2 regions of the Parabacteroides sp. KHUB-03 genome follow, and region 2 is predicted to be linked to the other one. Evidence: riboswitches for the same ligand, from Rfam matches in the RefSeq annotation. Region 2 holds a riboswitch; the other holds the start of a gene.
What was found. A riboswitch is a leader RNA that binds a small molecule or an ion and turns the genes downstream of it on or off. The one in region 2 is predicted to bind cobalamin.
Positions count from the first base shown of each region.

Region 1: another riboswitch for cobalamin. It lies ahead of ACYIB7_RS14005 (TonB-dependent receptor); the one in region 2 lies ahead of ACYIB7_RS02810 (porin family protein).

Region 1 is NZ_CM153257.1:3,247,355-3,260,224, forward strand. It holds gene ACYIB7_RS13980 (helix-turn-helix and ligand-binding sensor domain-containing protein) at 1-744, shown strand, start outside; gene ACYIB7_RS13985 (NAD(P)/FAD-dependent oxidoreductase) at 957-2,333, shown strand; gene ACYIB7_RS13990 (ABC transporter substrate-binding protein) at 2,521-3,645, opposite strand; gene ACYIB7_RS13995 (YncE family protein) at 3,665-4,747, opposite strand; gene ACYIB7_RS14000 (YncE family protein) at 4,773-5,900, opposite strand; gene ACYIB7_RS14005 (TonB-dependent receptor) at 5,928-7,931, opposite strand; cobalamin riboswitch at 7,968-8,166, opposite strand; gene ACYIB7_RS14010 (hypothetical protein) at 8,274-9,077, shown strand; gene ACYIB7_RS14015 (DUF4249 domain-containing protein) at 9,083-10,144, opposite strand; gene ACYIB7_RS14020 (TonB-dependent receptor) at 10,147-12,843, opposite strand; gene ACYIB7_RS14025 (FecR family protein) at 12,856-12,870, opposite strand, start outside.
Region 2 is NZ_CM153257.1:662,947-675,816, forward strand. It holds gene mutA (methylmalonyl-CoA mutase small subunit) at 1-122, shown strand, start outside; gene scpA (methylmalonyl-CoA mutase) at 135-2,282, shown strand; gene coaW (type II pantothenate kinase) at 2,744-3,586, shown strand; cobalamin riboswitch at 3,601-3,800, shown strand; gene ACYIB7_RS02810 (porin family protein) at 4,085-4,681, shown strand; gene priA (replication restart helicase PriA) at 4,882-7,344, shown strand; gene ACYIB7_RS02820 (low molecular weight protein-tyrosine-phosphatase) at 7,370-7,861, shown strand; gene ACYIB7_RS02825 (HD family phosphohydrolase) at 7,836-9,866, opposite strand; gene gltX (glutamate--tRNA ligase) at 9,962-11,479, shown strand; gene ACYIB7_RS02835 (3-deoxy-D-manno-octulosonic acid transferase) at 11,505-12,752, shown strand.

The DNA of each region.
Region 1 (12,870 bases), 1.0 Mb from region 2:
GATTGGCAGAAAGACGGAAAAATTTCTTTTCTTCAATTGCCAGAAGGTACTTATGAGCTTAAAGTAAGAAAGTATGTTATAAAAGGCCCCTATCCCGAAATATCTCTGATTATTGAAGTACGTCCGCCATGGTATAATAGTATATGGGCTTACATAGGCTACCTATTTGCAATTTGGCTTATAGTACAAGGCGGACTACATTATTACCTGAAAAGTTTAAGAAAAGAAGAACAAAATAAACTGGAAGCCGACAAACTTGCAGAACAACATAAAGTTCATCAACTTAAAAGTGAAATGCTGGAAGCGGAGCTACAAAATAAAAATAATGAACTGACTTTACAAACTTCCGCTTTAGTGAAAAAGAACGAAGCTATGCAAGCTTTATTGAAAGAATTAGACCACCAAAAAGAAGCACTGGCAGATCGTTATCCGAACAAGATGTACAACAGGTTGCGTACGCTAATAGAAGAGACACTTAATGACCAGGATTGTTGGATTCTTTTTGAAAACTATTTTAATAGTGCACACCGCAATTTCATGGACAAACTGCGCGAACAATACTCGGATATTACTGCCGGTGATTTAAGAATATGTTGTTTTCTGCGAATGAATCTTTCTACCAAGGAAATAGCATCTCTTTTAAATATATCTGTCAGAGCCGTAGAAATACGCAGATACCGTTTAAGAAAACGTTTAGGTTTGGATTCCGACACAAATTTAGCAGATTTCCTGATGCGTTTCTAATCTATTATTTATCAGAAACACTAAGTTTATATATATTTATATTTCAGTCATTTATACATCAAATCAACATACTTGTGAAAGTATTGTAGTATCTTTAATTTATACTCAAATCACTTGCGCAAGCAGTGTTGTAGCTTTCTTTATTGTCATCTTATTTTAATATTGTTTCTTTGTTCAAAATTATTAATTTTATTTCTTAGATTCTTATATTCATGATGAAACACGAACTGGAGAAACAATTAGAGGAATTGGAGAAAAAGGGCATAGATCGTCGTAACTTCTTCAAATTATTGGCGGCAGCCGGAATTCTTACCACTTTTGGAACAGAGAAAGTTAAAGCTTTTTCAAGTAATGCTAAAGGCAAAATAGTAATAATAGGCGGAGGTGCTGCCGGTATCAGTATGGCAGCACGTTTGTTAAGTTGGCTGGACGAACCGGATATCACTTTAATCGATCCGAGCGATCGTCAATTCTATCAACCGGGATTCACCTTAATCGCTTCCGGAGTATATCAACCGGATGAGGTTTGGAAAAACCAGGAAGATTGCATGCCTAAAGGTGTAAAATGGATTAAAGATTCTGTCGCAGGCGTAGACCCCGTATGGAATCAGATAACAACGGTTAATAACGGAAAAATCCCTTATGACTTTTTAGTCCTCACTCCTGGTTTACAAATAAACTGGGAGAAAGTAGAAGGTATCACTCACGACACATTAGGCGTAGGCAATGCAAACAGCATATATGATTTTGAGGGTGCTCAGAAAACATGGAAAGCGTTACAGGAATTTGCCAAGACCGGCGGACGCGGACTTTATACAGACACATATACAAAGCATAAATGTGGAGGAGCGCCTAAAAAGATATGTTTGTTGACTGATGATTATACACGAAAACAAGATACGCGTGATAAGGTAAAATTAGACTATTTTACGGCATCACACGAATTATATGATATACCCTATTTCACCAAACGCCTGTTGGAGATATACGACGAACGTAATATTCCTATCAATCTGAATGTACGGCTTAAAGGAGTTGACACAGCTACTAAGCAGGCACATTTTGAAAAGATTGAAAAGAAAGGAGATGAGAAAATCGTTACTCCTTTCGTCAAAGATTATGATTTCTTACATTTCACCCCTCCAATGTCAGCCCCAGACTTCGTCCGCGAATCGGGACTGGGTTGGACTGAAGGGAAACTGGCAGCAGAAGCATGGGTTATGGTAGATAAAAACACATTGGTGCACCAAAAATATTCCAACATCGTTTCATTAGGAGATGTGGCAGGTATCCCAACCAGTAAAACATCAGCAGCCATACGTAAACAAGTACCTATCGCTGCAAAGAATCTGATTTCACTAATGGAAGGAAAAGAACCGGCAGAAAAATATAATGGCTATGCAGCCTGCCCGATCGTAACAGACTACGGACATGTATTGCTTTGTGAGTTCGATTACGACAAAAATCCGGACATCTCATTCCCTTTCACCATGATAGATACATCAAAGGAACAATGGCTGGCATGGTTATTGAAAGTATACATGTTAAAACCTATGTATTTCTATGGAATGCTCAACGGATATGCTTAACAGACCCTAAACAACTCCCTCTAATAAAATGCCAAACTACAAAATCCCGGTTTCTTTGACAGAAACCGGGTTTTTATTTTATAAAGGTATGAATCAACCTATTAAAAAGAGCTATCCTTTTAATGTAAAAGTCCCGTCTTTTAAATGCAAAAGACATATCTTTTTAAATCATTATATCAAAAGCCATTTAAGAGCCGCCTAGTTTTTTGTAATAACGGGGTGTATAATCCGGTAATAACTCAGGATGGAATATCCAAACCAAATCTTTCAACAGATAATCCGGGTGCATAGGAAATTCTTCATAATAAGGAACAGAGCCGGTATTACAAGCATAAATATTTTTCTTCTTAAATGCATCAAAATTCTCATACGGCGTATACTCGGCACGCAAACCGGCATATGTCATATCATCCGGTTGGTTATACTTTATCAGCCAGATATCGGCATGAATAGCTTTATCCAGAACCGTTTCAAAAGCAAGAGGCGTACTTCCCGCTCCGGGAAGGTCTGTAAACATATAATCGGCACCTGCATCTTTAAAAAAGTGAGCCATATAACTAGCCCCTCCGGGGATATGCCAGGTCGATCCAAACCGTTTTTCAGAAAATACAGTAGGACGGTGCTGTACTCCTTCTGCCAATCTGCTAAGCGTAAGATAGTTTGACTCTGTTACACGAAAAAGAGAGTCTGCCAAATCTTCACGGCCTAATAAAAGACCATATAGGCGTAACCACTCAGCTCTTCCCAATGGAGTTGATTCCATGTAGTCAGCACACTCAAGGATAGGGATTCCTAGCTTTTCAGCCGGACCATATCCCGAATTACGGAATGGGGAAGCAAGAATCACTTCCGAACCAATCTCTACCATTTTTTCAATGTTCGGAGCAGTAGCTTCACCCAAATCTGCAATCACTCCCTTATCCAGTCGTTCCCTGATTATAGGGGTGTCCATATAACGGGACTCGCAAGCCCCTACAATATTTTCGGCAGCATCTAGCAACTCTACGATAGAACTGTGTACCGAATTATATACCACGATATTTTTTAAAGGAATACGCACAATCGTACCTTTAGGCATTCTTCCCGGAATATCCTTGTTCCTATCCACCAACAGATAGCGCTGCAAAATACGTGTTGTGTCCCATGGATCACGTAACTCGGCAACAATATAATCACTATACCGTTCTATTGTATATCCCTGTGAATATTGAATTTTGTCAACTGAAACCGGAATATTATCTGCTTGCTTTTTAGACTGCGTACACGATACGGCAGTCCAAAGAACAAACAGTAAAGAGATGATTTGCTTCATAATCAAAATCTATTCTGCATTATTTTGTCACAAAGAAAGCTCCCATAGGGTTCATACCCGAAACAGCTATCTTATCAAGCAATTTACCTTCAGGAGAAAATACATAAACGTCTCCGGTATTTTTATAATCGGAAGTTGTAATGTATACATTACCTGAAATCGGATCTGAACTAATTTTATAAGGAGTATCTTTTAATTGTGTTCCATCCGTAATAAAGTTTTCAGAAATAATTTCTTCTTTCTTTGTATCATATTTCACATACTTAATTTCTGGTTCGCCATATTGAGCATAGATAGCATATAAAATATCATTTGTAACTGTGCACATTGTTGCTTTAAAAACAGTAGAAACTTCACCTGTTTTTCCGTCTACACGCTGCAATGTGTTCTTTATATCTCCATAGTCTCCCCATGAAACAACATACAAATCACCTTCACTATCTTTATACATAGCCTGAGGATTTAATATTACATTTACCGTATCCGTTGTTACCGTAAAAGTAACCGGGTCGATAATCAACAAAGAACTGTCTCTGTCACTCCAACCACCAGAACTTGCAACGTATAATTTATCGTTACACTCACGAACTCCTTCCGGTCCGATGCCAGCTTTGATTTTTTTATCAATAGTCAGACTTGTTGTATCTATAGAAGCCAGGTATCCATTAAACAAAGTAACGTAGACTTTCCCATTGTAAGATTCCAGCATCCGAGGTTGTTCCGGTATACCCGCATCATCTTTAGGAGAAATAGTTGCAAGAGATTTTCCTGATAAATCCATAACCTCTATAGTAGCAGAAGCATTAACTGCTACATACATTTTTGAACCATAAATCAGCATATCATTGGCAGTGTCTCCTAATCCTCTTCCATTAATTGTGGAAAACACTTTTGTTGTCAACTTCTTCGTTTCAGGATCATAATAATCCAAAGTAGAATTATTACTACCCATTTTTCCTGAATTGAGTATATATACACCTGTCGTTTTAGCTGTACCCGGAGTCGGGCCCGGAGTCGGATCATCCTCATTATCACATGCCATAAAAGAAACGGCCATCATTGTACATAATGCTGATAATAGTAAAAACTTGCTCTTTTTCATTGTCTATTATTTTATTTATTATTAATCAATCTATACGGCGCAACTCATAATCAAAAATAACACCCTGAGGGTAAAGGCCATCCGTATCGAACTTATTGATAAGTTTACCTTCACGAGAGAAGATGTACATATCTCCGTTAACATCTTTCCCACCAACAGAAACATATACATTTCCTGTCAACGGATCAATATCTATTTCCTGAGGATCGCCATTTATGGCCGTTTCATCTGTCACAAACTTATCAGATATCATCTTCTCTGTTTTTGCATCATACGTAAAGAAATCGTAAGTCGTAGTACCATACTGTTTGTAGATACCGTAAATTGTATCATTACAAATGGAAATAACAGAAGCCGTACGAATTTCCTTCACATCAGAAGAGCCTTTCTTAAAATATTGTAACGTATTTGGAATCAGGGTTGCCGGATCTTTTGAATAATTACCCATAGAAACCACATAAGCATCCCCTTCACTATCGGTAATTACACGAGTAGGGTTGATAATAACTTCTACATTACGTTTTACTTCAAAAGTGTTCAGGTCTACCACAGAGACTGTCTTATCATAATTCGGGCTATTTAATCCGCCGGAATTGGCTGTATATAATACATCGCCCTGAGCAGACAATTTATCAGGGTTCAATCCTACTTTTACCTGTTTGTCTATTTCAAGTGTAGTTGTATCGATACGGGCAACATATCCGTTATACAATGTTGCATATACATAATCGCCTGAAGCTGTCATAGCACGTGGCTTTGCTCCGTTTCCTCCGGCATCTTTCGGTTCGATTGACTTTAACGACTTTAGAGTTGCAGCATCTACAACCTCTATAATCATAGAGTTATAAACCGGAATATAAATCTTTGTTCCATATTGGAAAAATTCCTGGGCAGAATCACCGAGCTTACGACCGTTAACTGTTTCAAAAACATGTCCGGTTATTTTTTTATTCGTTAAGTCATAATAAGATATGCAGCTGTTATTAGATTTTGATTTTCCGCGGTTAATTATATAAAAGCCGGCTGTATATTCAGAAGTTTCCGGTGTCGGACTCGGGGTTGGTATCGGATCATCATCATTATCACAAGCGACAAACGACGTCGACATCAAAGCACATAGCGCCGAAATAAAAAACCAATTCTTTCTCTTCATTATATTATATGTATTTTTGAATGAATATTACATAATAAACGAAACCGTTGCCCTATACGAACGTCCCGGCATCGGATAATACTGGATTACGTCATAATTGATATTACCCAAATTGATTATTTCACCTTGCAGACGTAATTTACACTTGTAGAACTTAAATTCACGATTTACAGAGATACCTTGTTCAACGTACCCTTTGATCAGGTTATCAGAGATATTCTGTGGTAATGCATAACGGTCTCCCACAGCAGTCAGGCTATAAGAAAAATTCACCCACGGATTCTCTACGGACAAAGACAAGGTTCCACTATGTTTCGGGGTATAAGGAATCTGGTCACGATAGTTTTTAGCCTCCTCGTCTGTTATATCAATTGCCCGCTGCCACGTATAAGTTCCTTGCAATACGACATCTATTTTATTGCAAACCGGAATTTCCGTAGACACATTCACATCAATTCCGGTTATCGAAACCTCACCCATATTCATCATCTTCCAAATAAACATAGTGGGCAAAGCTACAATCTTATCCCTCACACGGTTATAATAACCATCAGCCGATACACTTAAATAACGGACATATGAAGCAGGCTGTCCACTCCAGGTAAGCCCCAGATTATATTGTGTTGCACGTTCAGGTTTCAATCCCGTATTTCCGATACGTAAATAATACATATCATTAAATGTAGGGACCCGGAATATATCTTTATAAGAAGCCCTGACACGCAAATTCTGATCTGCCAGAATACGCCATGAAGCACTAACCGCAGGGGACAACCGCTTACGATCGGCCGGCGTATCGCCTGACTTAACTTTTTCTGTTATAAACGTTCCCAACAAACTTGCAGTAGCAGTGAATCTTGAGTTCTTATATTGTCCTGCCAATACAGTAAGCGAAGTGTACCGGGTAGGGAAGGGACATTCCGGCAATGTATTATCCAACGTGTTCACAAAAAAATCTTGAGTAAGAGAAAAAGATACATACTTCAATGGGGTATACAAAGCAGAAGCGGAACCATAATATTCGTTTTGCGTATACCGGTCATCTTGTTTGCCTCCTTCATACTTATTATCCACGTCCAGATGACGCGTCCACGCATAATTATATTTTAACTGGGCTTGCAGAGCAAAACGTTCATTGAATCTGTTTTCGTAATGGGCTTGTGCAAAACCGTTTTTATCCCATAAACGTTCGCCGGCATAGTCATTATACAATATAACAGATCCGGGCAATCCTCTCTCCGAATCGAAATAATACCCTTTTAAACGTAAACTTCCGCCTTTACCAAAATCGCCATATACATTCAATTCCGTACGCCACGTTTCGATATCGCTGTTATAACGTTTTTTCTTTTCTTCCAGTTTTCCGTTCACCAACGTAAAAGGATAGTTTCCGTCGGCCCGCTGCCAATCACCATAAAGAGATACCGCCCATCGGTTTCCCAACTTCTGTTCATAGCGGAGAGAAGGATTTACCATACCAAAAGAGCCGGCTTTCACCTGTGCACGCAGATGGAGAGGAGATAAAGAGAATACAGGTTTAGTTGTCTTTATACTTAATGCGCCAGCCGAAGCATACATACGTGCCGTCTGAAAAATATCATCAGCCTGGCCTATAGACAAAGATACCATTTCTACATTATCCAGTGAAAAACGGCTTATATCCACCTGTCCGCTCTGTGCATCAGTGACAGTCACGCCGTCATAACTTACCGCTGTATGTTTAGCACCTAAACTACGAACAGAAACCGTTTTCAAGCCGCCTATTCCTCCATAATCCTGCACAGTTACACCGGAAAAACGTTTCACCGCTTCCGACAAATCCTGTACACCCAGCCTTTCAATACCGGCTCTATCCATCAACTGAACAGGTGTTGCTTCACGTGTAACGGAGGGACGAGCCTTTTCCACTACTTCCACACCCGAAAGCCGATGATAAGACACAGTATCTATTCCCTGGGCATAAGATACCACAGCGAAAAACACCCATGCACCTATCAGGTACAACATTTTCTTAACAAACATATCCAGCATAATAACTTGGTTTACCAATTCCTTTACCCGAGGAACCGCATAACAAGAATAATGGCAGGTTTTCTGGCTTGTTCTCCTTTGTCGGCCGCCTTCCCAACAGATCGTTAGTGGCAATCAGAAAGGCCGAGGTTTACAGAACTTACAGCTACGGGTACAGCTCCGGTTTTACACCGGATTCCCTTTTACTAACCGTCCGAGAATACGAAACGATTACACCATAATTCGGTTACAAAGATATATGTTTATTTTATTATAACAATGTTATTATTATTCTTTTAAAAACAATCATAGTATTCTATTTATAAAATACGTATCTTGCAAACGGCAAAAGAAGGAGGTTATATGAAACGGGGACATTTACTTATCATATTAATGCTGATTGCATTAAGCATGCAAGTATGGGCACAAAAAGGATTTACCATTATACAAAACAATGAAGGTAAAATAATCGCGATTCCCAAATTTGAAAATTATGAATTCAATATTCCCAAATTCGCTTATAAATCTTATACACCGGCATCTACCCGCGAAATAGAAAACAGACTGCGGGACTTCATCCCCGAGACTCCGCTCACACTGGACGAGCGTCCTATGGATATGCAGATATTATCCGCTGCTTACCGTCCTTTCTTTAATGTATTCACACCTATGTTAAGGGATGTTTCCCCTATGGCACTGGATTTTGACGAAACAACGTTCAAACCAATAAACGACAATGTAGATTTTATGATAACAGGCCGCCAGTTTACCTGGCCGGGAATGGGAGGCATTACAGAAATTGCCCCTCAGATTGCGTGGCATAAAGATAGATGGACTGTTAGTGGCGGAGCATTTGCCGGACGTTTTTTCACACCGCTTAATCCCAGTCCGGGTTTTATGGGAGGAGTAAACACACATGTAAGTTACGAAGCAACAAACTGGCTCCGGTTAAAAGCATGGGGACAATACACAATGTATGATAATGACAACAAAAAGAATTCATTCATGATATATAGCCCGTACATGAATCATTCTGCCGTAGGAGGAGCTATGGAATTTAAAATTACCGACAATTTCGGTATAGGAGCCGGTATGCAATATGAATACAATCCTATGCGGCGAAAAATGGAAAGACAGGTACTTGTTTATCCTATATTCGGTAAATAACAATACTACCAGCTTCCATACTTATTCCATGGATCCCATTCCGGAGGGGTATTACCGTCAGGCATTGTAAATGAATATGTATCTTGCTGATAACCTGTAAGTACACCAAAACCATTATATACATTTGTATATGTTTCGGACGAACTCGCTATATCTCCCCAATTAATATTGCCAATCCAAATGCCAAAACCGCCTACCATCCTGAAATATTGATAATATGATTCAGAAATAGTCTGTAAATGCACTTTATAAGTAACACGCGTCGAAAGCGTATCGCTTTTATATGAATTCTCAACCGGCGCAACAGACAACCTTACGTTATACGGAACCTGTTTTTTTAGCAAATCATCCGTATAAATGCCATAACTTTGATACTGGGAAACCGACGACATATCTGTCATCTGGAATACCGGATCTTCATAATTAACCATCAGGAAAGAGCTATACGGCAAATAGCCGTTTATTAAAAAATAACCGTTTAATCCATATCGAGAAACCGAAATCTTTTCCTCGCCCTTTTCATACTCTACTACACGCTCAACAAGCATCCTGTAATAATGCCGCTCAGATTGTTCCTTTTTCATCCTTACCATAAAACGTAAGCTTTCTATATTATAAAAAGGAGATGTCAGAGAGGTAGACTGGAAACGAACCGTATCTACCGACATAATAGGAGTATAAGGCGGAATCGTTACACCGGATGTGGCCGTTTCATATCCCGGGGCTTGTACTTTCAGAGAGAGCTGGTCGCCTGCACGTACATAACATCCGGCCAACTGATACTGTCCTTTGGCAGTCAATGTATCGGTAGGGTCGTCAATGCACTGCATAATCCCTTTATAATTGTTATTCACATACACATGCACGGTTGCATCCGGTAAATAAATATCAGGAACACTATCCAGCAAAAACCAGGTTTTAGAAATAAAAGCGCTCACCGGTTGATCCGGCGAAACAGAAGCATTCAACACAATTTTAGCCGGTACGGGAGGATAATCAAGTTCTACTTCCCGAATACAAGAAATAAAAGCCAACAGCACGAACCAACTACAAAAAAATAACTTCATTTCTAAAATTTATAGGTATAGGAAATGGACGGCATACAAAGGAAAAGGATCGATTGCTGCAAAACAGCTTTCGGCTCATCTTGTGCGCCTTGTCTCCACACCGCTTTCACAGTGAACGGATTTGGTTGCAAATAAACATTATATACACTCAAATTCCAAATCCCCATCCTTCCATTCTTCTTATAACGATAAAAATTAGCACCTAAATCGAGTCTGTGATATGGGGAAAGTTGATAATTGTTCAATGCGCTGGCACCTTGACCGGGCACTTGTGAAATATCACCCGGAATAAAACCATTATTTATTTGCCCGCCGGCTCCCGAATACAAATATTCAGGTATCGTTATATGATTGCCGGAGGCAAAGACCCATGTGCCGGTTAATTCCACTTTCCGGGAAAGACGGCGCGATAAAACGACATTTACTTTATGACGATTATCATAACGATAAGGATAATGCTCTCCACGATTTACCGAACCGTCCGGAAACCAGCGATCCGACCACGACAAAGTATATCCTATCCATCCGGAAGTCTTGCCAATCTTCTTTTGTACCATAAACTCCAATCCGTAAGAACGTCCTTTACCGATACCTACGCGATCTTCCCAGCCGGTAAAGGTATTTTCGGCCAAAGCATGATCTTTATATTCTATCAGATTATTCATTCGCTTATAGTATCCTTCTAAACTAAAGTCATACGATTTATTCAAATTATAACATAAGCTGGCAGACAATTGATGTGCTCCCATCGGAGGAATGCTACTTGTTACCGGTACCCATATATCTGTCGGTTGGCTGATATATGTATCCGATAGTAAATGAACATACTGGTTCATCTTACTATAAGACAGCTTAGCCGACCAGTTCCGTCCTAATACATAACGGGCAGACAAACGCGGCTGCAGGGAATGATATGTTTCTTTCTGAACCATAAATATCGTATATCGCAATCCGGCATTCACCCGTAAACGGTTCGTCAGGCGCATTTCATCTTCGGCATAAAAAGAAACTTCATGTCCGGGAATCCAGGTTTTAATGGTTAACCCGCCTACAGGCATTTGAGAGCTACTTTCCTTTTGCCAGTTTGTTATCGTAGCAAAGTTATTTTCGGGGTGAAAACTATGATACTGATAATCCGATCCGATACGAAGGCGGTGGTTAACAACCGGGCGATAATCAAAAGAAGTACGCAAACTAACATCTTCTATCTCCGACCTATAGCCGCTTTCAAACACAGACAGAAACTTTTGTCCCGGTTCGGTCGGACTATCCGGAGCCTGTCCCTCATAAATAGTAGTACTGATGGACTCTTTCCATATATGGGAGCGGAAGCGGCTATAACCGGCCATTACGTTGGCAAACAATTTATTATTAATCACATAATTCCAACCGGCCGAACCGATCAGATTTCCCCAACGCCAATGAAAGTCATCCTTATCTTCCTCATGCCTGGATTTTTCTCCGTTTCGGAAAGCATCCTGTCCCATATAGAAGCTCAGATAAAGACGGCTCCGATCCGAAAAGGAATGATTCACTTTCGCATTAATATCAAAAAAGTGAAAACCATACGATTGCTTTGTGTTGCTATCTTTGTTGGTAAAAGCTAGAATCGGTGTTGTAAGCAAATCAATCCAGGTACGTCGTACCGATACATTGAATGATGTACGATCCTTCCAGATCGGTCCTTCCAGATTAGCCCGCGCCGACAGCAAACCGATTGATATATTTCCATGATAATGCTGCCGGTCGCCATCATTTGTACGAACGTCTACAACCGACGAAAGCCTTCCACCATATTCCGCCGGAAAGCTTTCTTTATAAAAGATCGAATTCTTCACTGCATCCGGATTGAATGCGGAGAAGAATCCCAATAAATGATTAATTTGGTAAACCGGATTTCCATCCAGCAAATATAAATTCTGGTCGGCCCCTCCTCCCCGGACAAACAGTCCGGTACTGGCTTCATCTCCTACCGCAACTCCAGGCAATTGTTGTAAAGTTTTTATCAAATCATTTTCTCCCAGCAAAGTTGGCATTGATTTGACTCGCTGCGCAGGCACATCAAAAACACCACTTCTACTGTTCAACACTTCCGAGTCAGGATTCAATCCCCTTACTACAACCTCTTTCAAATTACCGATTGAAGATAAAGACAAATCAACCAACGTATCTTTTGTAAGAATAAAATGTATCTCTCTGGGCTTATAACCTACATAAGAAGTTGAAAGCAGAACCTCGCCGGGCGGAAGCGTTATACTATAAAAACCATAATTATTGGAAACCGAACCTTTACCTGATATTTTTTCTATTATAGTAGCATTCAAAAGACTCTCATACGAAGCAGAGTCCCTAACAAAGCCACTGATAGTAAACAACTGGGGTTTTCGCTTTAGTATTATGTACTGCCCGGTTACCCGGTAAATAACAGGAAGAGCCGAAAACAGCCGCTTTAAACAATAGCTTAACGATTCGTCGCGTACAACCAAGGAAACATCCGGCAGGTCTTTTATCAGGGAAGATTCATACGAAAAAAACATTCCGGTTTGTTTTTCCAGTTCCGACAGTATATCCGGCAAAGGAACCCGTTTCATACTTACCGTAACTACCGGTGTAGATTCGGGTAACTGGGCTTCAATCTGTCCTGACAGGCAAGGTAACATCAGCAAACCCAATAGCCATATAAATAATTTGTATGACATAGGTTTTTATTTCTACTCACCCGCTTC
Region 2 (12,870 bases):
TAGCTGGTGCTCCTGCTTGCATGGAAGACCTGAAAGCTCAGGGTATCGATCAGTTTATTCATGTTAAGAGTAATGTGCTTGAAACATTGCAGGCTTTCAACGCTAAATTAGGAATCGCTTAAGTAGAAACAATTATGAGACCGAATTTTAAAAATATAGATATAAAGAATGCCGGATTCGCAGCAACCAATGTTGCCGAATGGGCAAAAGCCAATGGCATTGAAGCCAATTGGAAAACACCCGAACACATCGAGGTGAAACCCGTATATACAAAAGAAGACCTCGAAGGCATGGAACACTTGAACTATGCTTCCGGTCTGGCTCCTTATCTGCGTGGCCCGTATAGTGGCATGTACGCTATGCGTCCCTGGACAATCCGCCAGTACGCAGGTTTCTCTACAGCAGAAGAGTCAAATGCTTTTTACCGTCGTAACCTGGCTTCAGGCCAGAAAGGTCTGTCTGTAGCATTCGACCTTCCGACTCACCGTGGTTATGATGCCGACAACGAACGTGTAGTAGGCGACGTTGGTAAGGCCGGTGTATCTATCTGCTCACTGGAAAACATGAAAGTTTTGTTTGCTGGCATTCCATTGAACAAGATGTCTGTATCTATGACAATGAACGGTGGCGTACTTCCTGTTCTGGCATTTTATATCAATGCCGGCTTGGAACAGGGTGCTAAACTGGAAGAAATGGCAGGTACAATCCAAAACGATATCCTGAAAGAATTCATGGTGCGTAATACTTATATTTACCCCCCGGAATTTTCAATGAAGATTATTGCTGATATCTTTGAATATACATCACAGAAGATGCCGAAATTCAACTCTATCTCTATTTCCGGTTACCACATGCAGGAAGCCGGTGCTACCGCAGATATAGAAATGGCTTATACATTGTGCGACGGTATGGAATACCTCCGTGCCGGCGTAAATGCAGGTATCGATGTGGATGCATTCGCTCCGCGTTTGTCATTCTTCTGGGCTATCGGCGTGAACCACTTCATGGAAATTGCCAAGATGCGTGCTGCACGTATGTTGTGGTCTAAGATTGTGAACAGCTTCGGCGCCAAAAATCCGAAATCATTGGCTTTGCGTACACACTGCCAGACTTCTGGTTGGTCATTGACAGAGCAAGATCCGTTCAACAACGTAGGCCGTACTTGTATCGAAGCAATGGCTGCAGCTCTGGGACATACTCAGTCTTTGCATACCAACGCTTTGGATGAAGCTATTGCATTACCGACAGACTTCTCTGCCCGTATCGCACGTAATACGCAGATTTATATCCAGGAAGAAACTCAGATATGTAAGGAAATCGACCCTTGGGCCGGTTCTTATTACATCGAGACATTGACCAACGAACTGGTACATAAAGGCTGGGCTTTGATTCAGGAAATCGAAAGCATGGGCGGTATGGCGAAAGCTATCGAAACCGGTCTGCCAAAGATGCGTATTGAAGAAGCTGCTGCACGTACACAGGCTCGTATAGACTCTGGTATCCAGACAATCGTAGGTGTTAATAAATATCGTTTACCGAAGGAAGATCCTATTGATATCCTTGAGATCGATAATACAGCCGTACGTAACGAACAGATAGCTGCTTTGAAGGTGCTGCGTGAAAACCGTGACGAAGCTGCTGTTCAGAAAGCATTGGCCGATATTACCGAATGTGTGAAGACAAAAAAAGGCAACTTGCTTGAATTGGCAGTTAAAGCTGCCGGTTTGCGTGCATCCCTGGGCGAAATCTCGGATGCCTGCGAAGTAGTAGTAGGTCGTTATAAAGCAATCATTAGAACTATATCAGGCGTGTATTCATCAGAATCAAAGAAAGATGCAGACTTCGAAAAGGCTTGTGAACTTACGGCTGAGTTTGCTAAGAAAGAAGGTCGCCAGCCCCGTATTATGATCGCTAAGATGGGTCAGGACGGACACGACCGTGGTGCAAAGGTTGTTGCTACAGGTTATGCAGACTGTGGATTCGACGTAGATATGGGACCCTTGTTCCAGACTCCGGCAGAAGCTGCCCGCCAGGCTGTAGAAAACGACGTCCATGTAATGGGTGTTTCTTCTTTGGCTGCAGGCCATAAGACTTTAATTCCTCAAGTAATTGAAGAGCTGAAGAAGCTGGGTCGTGAAGACATCATCGTTATTGCCGGAGGTGTTATTCCTGCACAGGATTACGATTTCTTATATAAGGCAGGAGTTGCCGCTATTTTTGGTCCTGGTACTTCTGTAGCTAAGGCCGCTTGCCAGATACTGGAAATCTTGCTTGGCGAATAAGCAATCAGAGCATAAGGCTTTTCTATAATAGAGGTTGTGTCAGAACGCTGGCACAACCTTTTTTATATGGTTCACAGTCCTGCTATATTGTCTTTTGCCTTTGCCGCTTAGATCCATGCGTGGTGTAAAACTATAGGGTGAGGCTTAGACACTCTCCTTGCAGGACTATCTCCCTACCTGGGGAGACTATTACTCCCTATCTAGGGAGATTCCTTCCCCCTATCTAGGGAGATTCCTTCCCCCCTACCTGGGGATGTTTTTTCTCCCTACCTAGGGAGATTGGTCTAACGGGGGGAGAGCGGGACGCCGAACGCGAGGCAGGAGGCTAAGACAAAGAGGGCGTGCAGGCGGTATATACGGGCTTGGGATAGTCTTTGACGCAACCTCTTTTTCTAGTGGCGGCCGAGGGTATATAAATAATGTGTAAATTCGCGGCGGTAACATTAATAACTTAGACTACTATGGGTATTGTTATAGGTATCGATGTGGGGGGCAGCACGACGAAAATCGTTGGTGTTGCTGATGGGAAAATAAAGAATCCGATGTTTGTAAAAGCAACAGATCCTGTGACTTCGCTTTTCGGGGCTTTGGGTAAATATATTTATGATAATGATATTTCGTTGTCTACAATAGAGAAAGTCATTCTAACCGGTGTGGGTAGTGCATATATAGACCAGCCGCTTTATGGTTTGCCAACGGCGAAAGCTGACGAGTTTTTGGCTAATGGTTTAGGAGCTCAGTATATGACAGACCTGAAAGACCTGCTTGTTGTCAGTATGGGTACGGGAACTTCGATTGTCAAGGTGATGAATGATAAGGTTGAACATATCGGAGGTCTGGGGGTTGGCGGCGGAACTATCCTGGGACTGTCCAAATTGTTGTTGAAGACACAAGATTTTCACCATATTGTTTCACTGGCCGAACACGGTTCTCTTGACAATATCGATTTGCAGATAAAGGACATTACCCGCTATCCGTTGCCAGGCTTGCCGCTCGATGTTACGGCTTCGGTTTTCGGAAAAGCCGATGCTAATGCGCCGGCCGAAGATGTGGCATTGGGTATTGTACACATGGTTCTGCAAACCATTGGCCAATGTACGATCTTCGCTTCTTTGAACAGTACGATCAAAGATTTTGTACTGATAGGTAATTTGACGCGTTTGCCACAATGTGCCGACATCTTTCCGCGTCTGGAAGAAATGTGTAACGTGCGTTTCCTGATACCGGCACATGCCGAATATTGTACAGCCATAGGCGCTGCTCTTGCATATATAAATAAAAAGATATGCCGGGAGGTTGGTTGATATAAAACTTTATGTATCTTTGTCACAAGCTTTGTTTCCGTATTGCAATCGCAAGAAGGAATTAAAAGGGAATCGGGTGTAAATCCCGGACAGTCCCGCTGCTGTAAACTTCGTAAACGGATTGGACAACACCATTGCCACTGTTCTTCGTAAGAATGGGAAGGCGTCCAGACCGGAAGTAAGTCAGAAGACCTGCAAAGCCGGTAAATTTCAGACGGCCTCGAGGAAAGACCGGAAGAGAGAACAAAAAGAACCGTCCGCGGTTTCCTCTTATTCTTTTATCCATTCGTTTGTCAAAGAGGCACGTTGTATAACGTTGTCTTTAATTATTTTGCCATAATAATTAGGAAAAGAAGCACGGTCTACAGACGGGATGAGCTCCGTTTCGGCCCGTGCTTTCCTTTTTACGGATGTTTGAACACTTGTTGGGGAATATTTGTTTATTAGGTGAAAAGTCTGTTTATTTGCAGCCAGGAATACAATTAATAAGAGAAAAATATGAAGAAAATAGCAGGACTCCTTTTAATAGCTTTATTCGCTTTGACCGTTGTTCCGGCGAAAGCTCAGGTTAAATTCGGTATTAAAGGTGGTGTGAATATCTCATCCGTACACTTTAATAAAGATATTCTTAACTCCAGTAATGTGACAGGGTTCCAGGTAGGGCCGATGATCGAAGCCATGATGCCGATGTTTGGTATGGGAATTGATGCGGCAGTCTTGTATTCCCAGAAAGGGGTGGATGCTTCCAACTCGATTAATTCGAAGAGCCTGAAGACCGATTATCTTGATATTCCCGTTAATTTGAAATGGAAATTCGGATTGCCTATCGTTAAGGTTTATCTGGCAGCAGGCCCTTATATCGGCTTCCGCGTAGGAGGAGATAAAATCTGGGATATCCCGGGACAGATTGACGGAGAATTAAAAGCAAAAAACTTTAATGCCGGGTTGAATTTTGGTGCAGGCGTGGAACTGATCAAACATTTGCAGGTAGGCTTCAATTACGGACTGGGCTTGACTGATGATTTTAGCGCTTCCAAGGTAGACCTGAAAGCAAAGAACCGCGGTTGGTCTGTTACAGCGGCCATTTTGTTCTGACAATATTTATAGATAAAGGAAGGCCGGACTAACAAGTCCGGTCTTTTTTTGTTACTTTTGGCTTGGCTTTCGCAGGGCGAAATTTCTGTTTACAAGTATTGAACGTTTCTACCGGTAAGTATAACGCATCAATACAAACGTCCGGCAGAGCAGCCCGAGAATAAGATGGTTCAAACAAGCGATAAAACGAAGAACAGAAGATGAAGTTTGCAGACGTGATACTCCCATTGCCTCTGGAGAATAGTTACACTTACCGTATTCCTGAGGATATGGAAAAAGCGGTGACGCCCGGTTGCCGTGTTATTGTACACTTCGGAAAGAAACGATATTATACGGCTATCGTAATGGCAGTACATGATAAGGAACCACTGTCTTCATTTGAAACGAAAGATATTTATGCTTTACTGGATGCTTCGCCTGTACTTCGCCGTCCACAGTTGCGTTTTTGGAAATGGATTTCGTCATATTATCTCTGTAAGCTGGGAGATGTTTATAAAGCAGCTTTGCCCTCGGGATTGAAACTGGAGAGCGAAACATCTGTGATTTACAATGAAGACTACGAAGCTGATACTCCATTACGTCCTAACGAGCAGAGCGTTCTGGATGCTTTTGGCGGCGCGTTGAAGCTGACTGTGTCCGAACTCGAAAAAAAAACCGGATTGCGTAATGTTGTTCCTGTTGTGGCTTCTTTGATGTCACGTGGAGCCGTAGAGGTTAGTGAAGAGTTAAAACGAGGCTTTGTGCCGAAGACTCGGACATTTATCCGCTTGGTAGAGACTTTTTATGATGAGGAAAAGCTTCAGGAGGTCTTTAATGAATTGAAAAGGGCAAAGAAACAGGAATTGTTGCTTGTTAGCTTTCTTGACCTCAGTCATACATTGAACCCGGTACTTCGCAAGGAGCTTTCTAAAAAAGAATTGCTGGAACGTAGCGGATTCACGTCTAATGTGTTGGATGGTCTGCTGAAACGAGGTGTTTTGGAATGTTATGAAAAGGAAGTAGGGCGTTTACAAATATCCGTTTGCCGTTTGCTTCCGTTGCTGCCACTTAGCGCTGCTCAAGAAAAGGCTTACGGTGATATCCATGATGTATTTAAAACCAAAGAGGTTTGCTTGTTGCATGGCGTTACTTCCAGTGGCAAGACGGAGGTGTATATTCATTTGATTGATGAGGTTCTGAAATTAGGACGCCAAGTTTTGTACTTGTTGCCCGAGATAGCTATTACTACACAAATAACAGAGCGGCTGGCTAAATTGTTTGGCAATCGCTTATTGGTTTATCATTCTAAATTCTCGGATAATGAAAGGGTGGAGGTCTGGAATAAACTTTTGCATGGCAATGAACCGATGCTGGTTCTGGGAGTCCGTTCGTCTTTATTCTTGCCGTTTAAAGATTTAGGGCTGATTATTGTTGATGAAGAACACGAGAATACTTATAAACAGCAAGACCCGGCTCCCCGCTATCATGCACGTAATGCGGCCATTGTGCTTGCCGGTATGCATGGAGCTAAAACGCTTTTGGGCTCGGCTACTCCATCTATAGATTCTTATTTCAATGCAACTACCGGAAAGTATGGTTTGGTGGAACTTTCCACCCGTTATGGAGACGTCTTGATGCCGGAAATAATACCTGTAGACATAAAGGAGTTGAAACGGAAGAAGATAATGAAAGATACACTTTTTTCGCCTTTGCTGGTGACAAAGATAAACGATGCATTAGCCGTTGGCGAACAAGTTATTTTGTTTCAGAACCGTCGTGGTTTTGCCCCTATGATAGAATGTAAGAGTTGCGGTTGGGTGCCCCATTGCGTAAACTGTGATGTAAGCCTGACGTATCATAAGATACATAACCGGCTAGTTTGTCACTATTGTGGTTATGCGATCCAGTTGCCACCTGCTTGCCCGGAATGTAAAGAAGCTGATTTGCGGATGATGGGTTTCGGTACGGAGAAGGTGGAAGAAGAGATAGCTGCACTTTTCCCTGTGGCTAAGGTGGAGAGATTGGATTTTGATACGGCTCGTACCCGCACCGCTTATGAGCGTATTATTTCGGATTTTGAACAAGGTAAAACGCAAATACTGATTGGTACGCAGATGCTTTCGAAAGGATTGGATTTTGGAAATGTCTCGGTTGTCGGGATTCTGAATGCTGATAGTTTGATGAACTTCCCGGATTTCCGTGCTCACGAACGGGCCTTTCAGTTGATGGTACAGGTCAGTGGACGTGCAGGCAGACGGGATAAACGAGGAACTGTTATTCTTCAGACTTCACAACCGGAACATCCGATTATCCGGATGGTACAACATTTTGCCTACAAAGAGATGGTAGGTTTGCAGTTGAGTGAGCGTAGTATGTTCCGGTATCCGCCTTATTATCGGTTGATAGTGCTGGTGCTTCGTAGCCGTAATGAATCCGTATTGTCGGAAATGTCTTCGATGTATGCCGGCAAGCTGCGTTTACATTTGGGAGAACGTGTCTTGGGACCGGTTACTCCACCTGTTACCCGTGTGCAAACATTGCATATAAAGAAAATTATATTGAAGATTGAAATAGCAGCAGCTATAGCTCCGGTACGGGAAATACTGGAGACAGTTTATGCGGAGATGATGCAATATCCTGCGTTTAAGCAATTGCTGGTGCATTATGATGTGGATCCGGCCTGAAAAATAATTGAAAATATAGATAATTATGGAAAAGAAGAAAACAAAGTTACTATTTGTGTGTTTCGGTAATATTTGCCGCTCTCCGTCAGCAGAAGCAGTGATGAAAAAAATGGTGAAAGATGCTGGGATGGCAGACCGCTTTGAGATTGATTCGGCGGGTTTGATAGGCTACCATCAAGGCGAAAAAGCTGATCCCCGGATGCGTGCTCATGCTGCGCGTCGCGGATATGTGTTGGAATCCATTTCCCGTCCGGTCTGTACATCGGACTTCTTTGACTTTGATCTGATTATTGGTATGGACGATCAAAATACAGACCGTTTGAAACAGAAAGCACCCGACCTGGAATCCGTACGGAAGATACATCAGATGACCGAGTATTCACGTAACAAATTATATGATTATATCCCCGACCCGTATTATAGCGGAGAAGAAGGTTTCGAACTCGTCCTCGATTTGCTGGAAGATGCGTGTGCGGGTTTGTTGGAGCACATCACTTCTTCAAATCCGGGTAGCTGATTCGGGTATGGTACATGATTTTTAGTTTTTCAACAAAGACGTTTTTTATCGTCTCTACATCTTTATATGTAAGAGGTGTGTTTCTTAATAATCCATCGGCAATCTGGCTATCTATAATTTTGTTTACCAACTGTTGTATGCCTTCTTCCGTATGCTCTTTGAGGCTTCGCGAGGCGGCTTCTACAGAGTCGGCCATCATTAAGACGGCGGTTTCTTTCGAGAACGGATTCGGACCAGGGTATGTAAATGCTTCTTCGTCTATCTCCTTGTCGGGATATTGATTCTTGAAAGAGTTATAGAAGTATTTTGCTTTGCCGCGTCCGTGGTGGGTACGGATAAAGTTGATTACGGCTTTTGGCAATCCTGCTTTCTCTGCAATTTTAACACCTTCGGTGATATGGCTAATGATGATTTGTGCGCTTTCGTCAAAGGCCAGCTTGTCATGGGGATTCACGCTGCTTTGATTTTCGGTAAAGAAAACCGGGTTGCTCATTTTTCCTATATCGTGGTACATAGCTCCGGTACGGACTAACTGCGAATCTGCTCCGATTTTGGCTGCTGCCTCAGAAGCAAGAATAGATACCTGCAGAGAGTGCTGGAATGTACCGGGGCAGGTTTCACTGAGCTTCTTTAATATCGGCGTGTTGATGTTGGATAATTCTACTAATGTGATACTTGATACGTAGCCAAAAGTCTTTTCCAACATATAAACCAATACGTAGGTAAACATCAGGAGGATGAAATTAATACCGAAATAGAGCATCATCATCCAGTTTATCTTTTTAAAGTCAGCTTCCTGGTAAATCGTGAGGCTGATATATACAATAGTGTATGACATAAAGATGAAGAATGCACAGCGGATTAATTGCGAGCGTTGCGACAATTCTTTCAAGCTGAATGTTACTACCATACCTGCGATAATTTGCAGGATCAGGAATTCGTGAGGGAAAGGTGCCATCAGCGAACAGATCAGAATTGTAACCAGATGTGTGAACAGAGCTGTTCTTGAGTCGAAAAACGTACGGATCACAATTGGCACAATGGCGTACGGCAGGATGTAAATGTTAAACAGTCCGTAAGTGACGCATAATTCTGTCAGGATACAACCGGTGAATATGCAGCTCAACAAGAAAAACGTATTTTTTTTATTGTGAAATATTCTTGGCCTGAAAGACCACAGGTATAACCAAAAACAAAACATGATACCAAAGACAAGTACAAACTGTCCGGCAAGAATGATGCTTTGCCGTTGCGTCCCTCCGGTTTTTGATTCGTGTACGGTTTTGAGGGAACGGAGTACGTTGTATGTATGGTTGTCTATGATTTCTCCGCGGTCTACAATGCGTTCTCCTGCTTGTACCATGCCGTTGGAGATGGAGACGCTTTGAAGTATGTCTGTCCGTACTTTTTCGGAGGTGCCCTGGTCGTAAGTGATATTTTCTTCCAGATAGTTATTTATGTCGCACGATTGCAGAACGGCTTTGTCCAGATGTGACGGACAATTATTGATGATGTATTCGTAAGCTGTTTTTACGGTGAAAAAATCGCTTATATAGCAAGGCCTGGCAATGTTGTTCTCGAGTAGATTCACTTTAAAGATATCTTCCTTTTTTAAATCTTCCAATGCTTGCGGAGAGATGACACCCTTGTTGTAAAGGTATATCAGGCTTTTTTCGATGTATTGCATATAAGCCGGGGTGGCTTTGCTGTGCAGTGTCGCGTTATAGTTGGTACGGAGCTTGGCTATTTCGTTGTTTTCTGTTTTTGTATCTAATCTGTAATAAGGTTCGAAATTCTTCAGGACGCTGTCTTTTTCTGCTTTTACTTCTTCGTCTGTCTTATAAATAGGGAAGTCACTTGGAGCAGTTAGCAATCCGTAACGCCACGGTTTACCTTCGTAAAACTGATACCGGAACTTTCCTTCGCGCGGAAAAAAATAAGCGATCAGCAAAGCTGATACGATAAAGTAGATAACGGAAGGTATGCTGTAACTCTTTAATTTCATAATTGATGTTTCTTTGTCGGGGCGAAATGTACATAAAAAAGTTTACTATGAGAAATAAAAGATGTACTTTTGCCGCATTATTAAAGGTAAGCACTATGACTCAAAGAAAAGTAAGAGTACGTTTTGCACCCAGTCCTACGGGGGCGTTGCATATTGGTGGTGTTCGTACTGCTTTATACAACTATCTATTTGCAAAACAACAAGGTGGAGATTTGATTCTCCGTATAGAAGATACAGATTCACAACGTTTCGTTCCCGGAGCAGAAGATTACATAATCGAAGCTCTTACCTGGTTAGGCATTAAGTTTGACGAAGGAGTAGGGTTTGGCGGAAACTACGGCCCGTACCGCCAGAGCGAACGTAGAAATATTTATAAGAAATATGTAGACCAGCTTCTGGACGCCGGTCATGCCTACATCGCATTTGATACCCCTCAGGAACTGGAGGCTAAACGCGCTGAAGTATCCAACTTCCAGTATGATGCTTCCACCCGTTTGCAAATGCGCAATTCGCTTACACTTCCGGCAGATGAGGTAAATGCATTAATCGAAGCAGGAAACCAATACGTGGTGCGTGCCAAGATAGAACCCAACGAAGATATTCATGTAAACGACCTTATCCGTGGCGAAGTTATTATCAACTCTTCTATTCTGGACGACAAGGTACTTTATAAGTCGGCAGACGAGCTTCCCACATATCATTTGGCAAATATTGTAGACGACCATCTGATGGAAGTAACCCATGTTATCCGTGGTGAAGAATGGTTGCCAAGTGCTCCGTTGCACGTATTGCTCTACCGTTTCTTTGGTTGGACTGAAACAATGCCTCAGTTTGCACATCTCTCTTTGCTCCTGAAGCCTGAAGGCAATGGCAAGTTGAGTAAACGTGACGGTGACCGTCTGGGTTTCCCTGTATTTCCGTTGGAATGGCATGATCCAAAAACCGGAGACATCTCGTCAGGATATCGCGAAAGCGGTTACTTACCCGAAGCTGTTGTGAACTTTCTCGCTCTCTTGGGTTGGAATCCAGGCAATGACCAGGAAGTGATGAGTATGGATGAACTGATACAATATTTTAATCTGTCTCATTGCAGCCGTAGCGGAGCCAAGTTTGATTATGAGAAAGGAAAATGGTTCAATCACCAGTATATTCAGCAAAAAAGCAATGAAGAAATTGCTGAAATGTTTTTGCCTTTTCTTGAAGAGCACGGCATAAAAGCAGAATTTGCATACGTAGAAAAAGTGGTAGCCATGATGAAAGACCGCGTAAACTTCGTGAAAGAATTATGGGACGTTTGTTCCTTCTTCTTCGTTGCTCCAACGCAGTACGACGCAAAGACTACGAAGAAACGTTGGAAAGACGAATCGGCTGCCCAACTAGCCGAACTGATAGAAGTATTACGCACACGTGAACCATTCGATATAGAAGGTACTGAAGCAGAAGTGAAAGCCTGGATTGAAAGCAAAGGCTATCATCTGGGAAATATAATGAATGCAACCCGCTTGGCTTTGGTAGGCGAAGGCAAAGGACCTCATATCTTTGATATTACCGAAGCATTGGGCAAAGAAGAATCTATTCGCCGTATTCAACGTGCAATAGAAATACTTAAATAACTGCAGATTGAGAACCGGACATGCTATGTACAGTTTATTAATACACTTCTATGCTTTCATTGTAGCGCTGATTTCTCCTTTTCATAAGAAGGCAAGGATGATGCGTTTGGGGCAATGGAAAACCAACTCTATATTAAGGAGCAAAATAGACCGGAATGCCAAGTATATCTGGTTTCACGCCTCTTCACTGGGGGAGTTTGAGCAAGGTCGGCCTATGATGGAAAAGATTAAGGCAGAACATCCTGATTATAAAATACTGCTTACCTTTTTCTCACCCTCGGGTTATGAAGTACGCAAGAATTATAATGGAGCAGATGTTATATGCTACTTGCCGTTTGATACGCCATACAGGGTGAAGAAATTTATTAATCTGGCAAATCCGGCTGTTGCCGTATTCATAAAATATGAATTTTGGGGAAACTACCTTAACGAGCTAAAGCGTCGTAATATACCAGTCTATATTATTTCTGCTATCTTTCGTCAGGATCAATTGTTTTTTCAATGGTATGGTTCTCCGTACCGTAAGATGTTGAGTTGCTTTAACCATCTGTTTGTACAAGACGAGCGTTCCCAAAAATTGCTTGAGGGGTACGGTATAACCAACGTTACAGTAGCGGGTGATACGCGTTTCGACCGTGTGCTGGGTGTTCGTAATCAGGCACGTGAAATCCCTTTGGTTGAGAAATTTGTAACAAATAAAACAGGCGGAAAACAGATAACCCTTATCGCAGGCAGCTCGTGGCCTCAGGACGAAGAAATACTGATACCTTACTTTAACGAACACCCTGAAATGAAATTAATCATCGCTCCGCATGAGATTCATCGTGAGCATTTGATGTATATCGAGTCGCTCTTGAAGCGCCCGTCTATCCGTTTGTCAGAAGCACATGATGACGACTTGACTGATAAATGTTGTCTTATCGTGGATAGCTTCGGGCTTCTTTCGTCTATTTATCGGTATGGCGATGTCGCTTATATAGGCGGCGGGTTTGGTGCTGGCATTCATAATACGCTTGAGGCTGCTGTATACGGGGTTCCCGTACTGTTTGGCCCACGGTATCATAAATTCAAAGAAGCCAGAGACCTGATTGCTGTGAACGGGGGTTTTGCTGTTCAGGATGGAAAGGCTTTCAGGGGTAAGATGGATGAACTTTTGACTTACCACGAAGTGCTGGATGCTTCCGGTCGGGCAGCAGGAGATTTTGTAAAGAATAATATCGGAGCTACGGATAAAATACTGAAAGAATTAAGTAAAGATAAAAAGGTATTTTAATCCGGTTATAAAAGCCGTTTGGTCTAAAAAAAGACATGTCTTTCGCAATTGATTGACATGTCTTTTTTTAGATATACTATATGTTTGAAAGAGAGGGGGCTGCGCTATCCGCATTTAA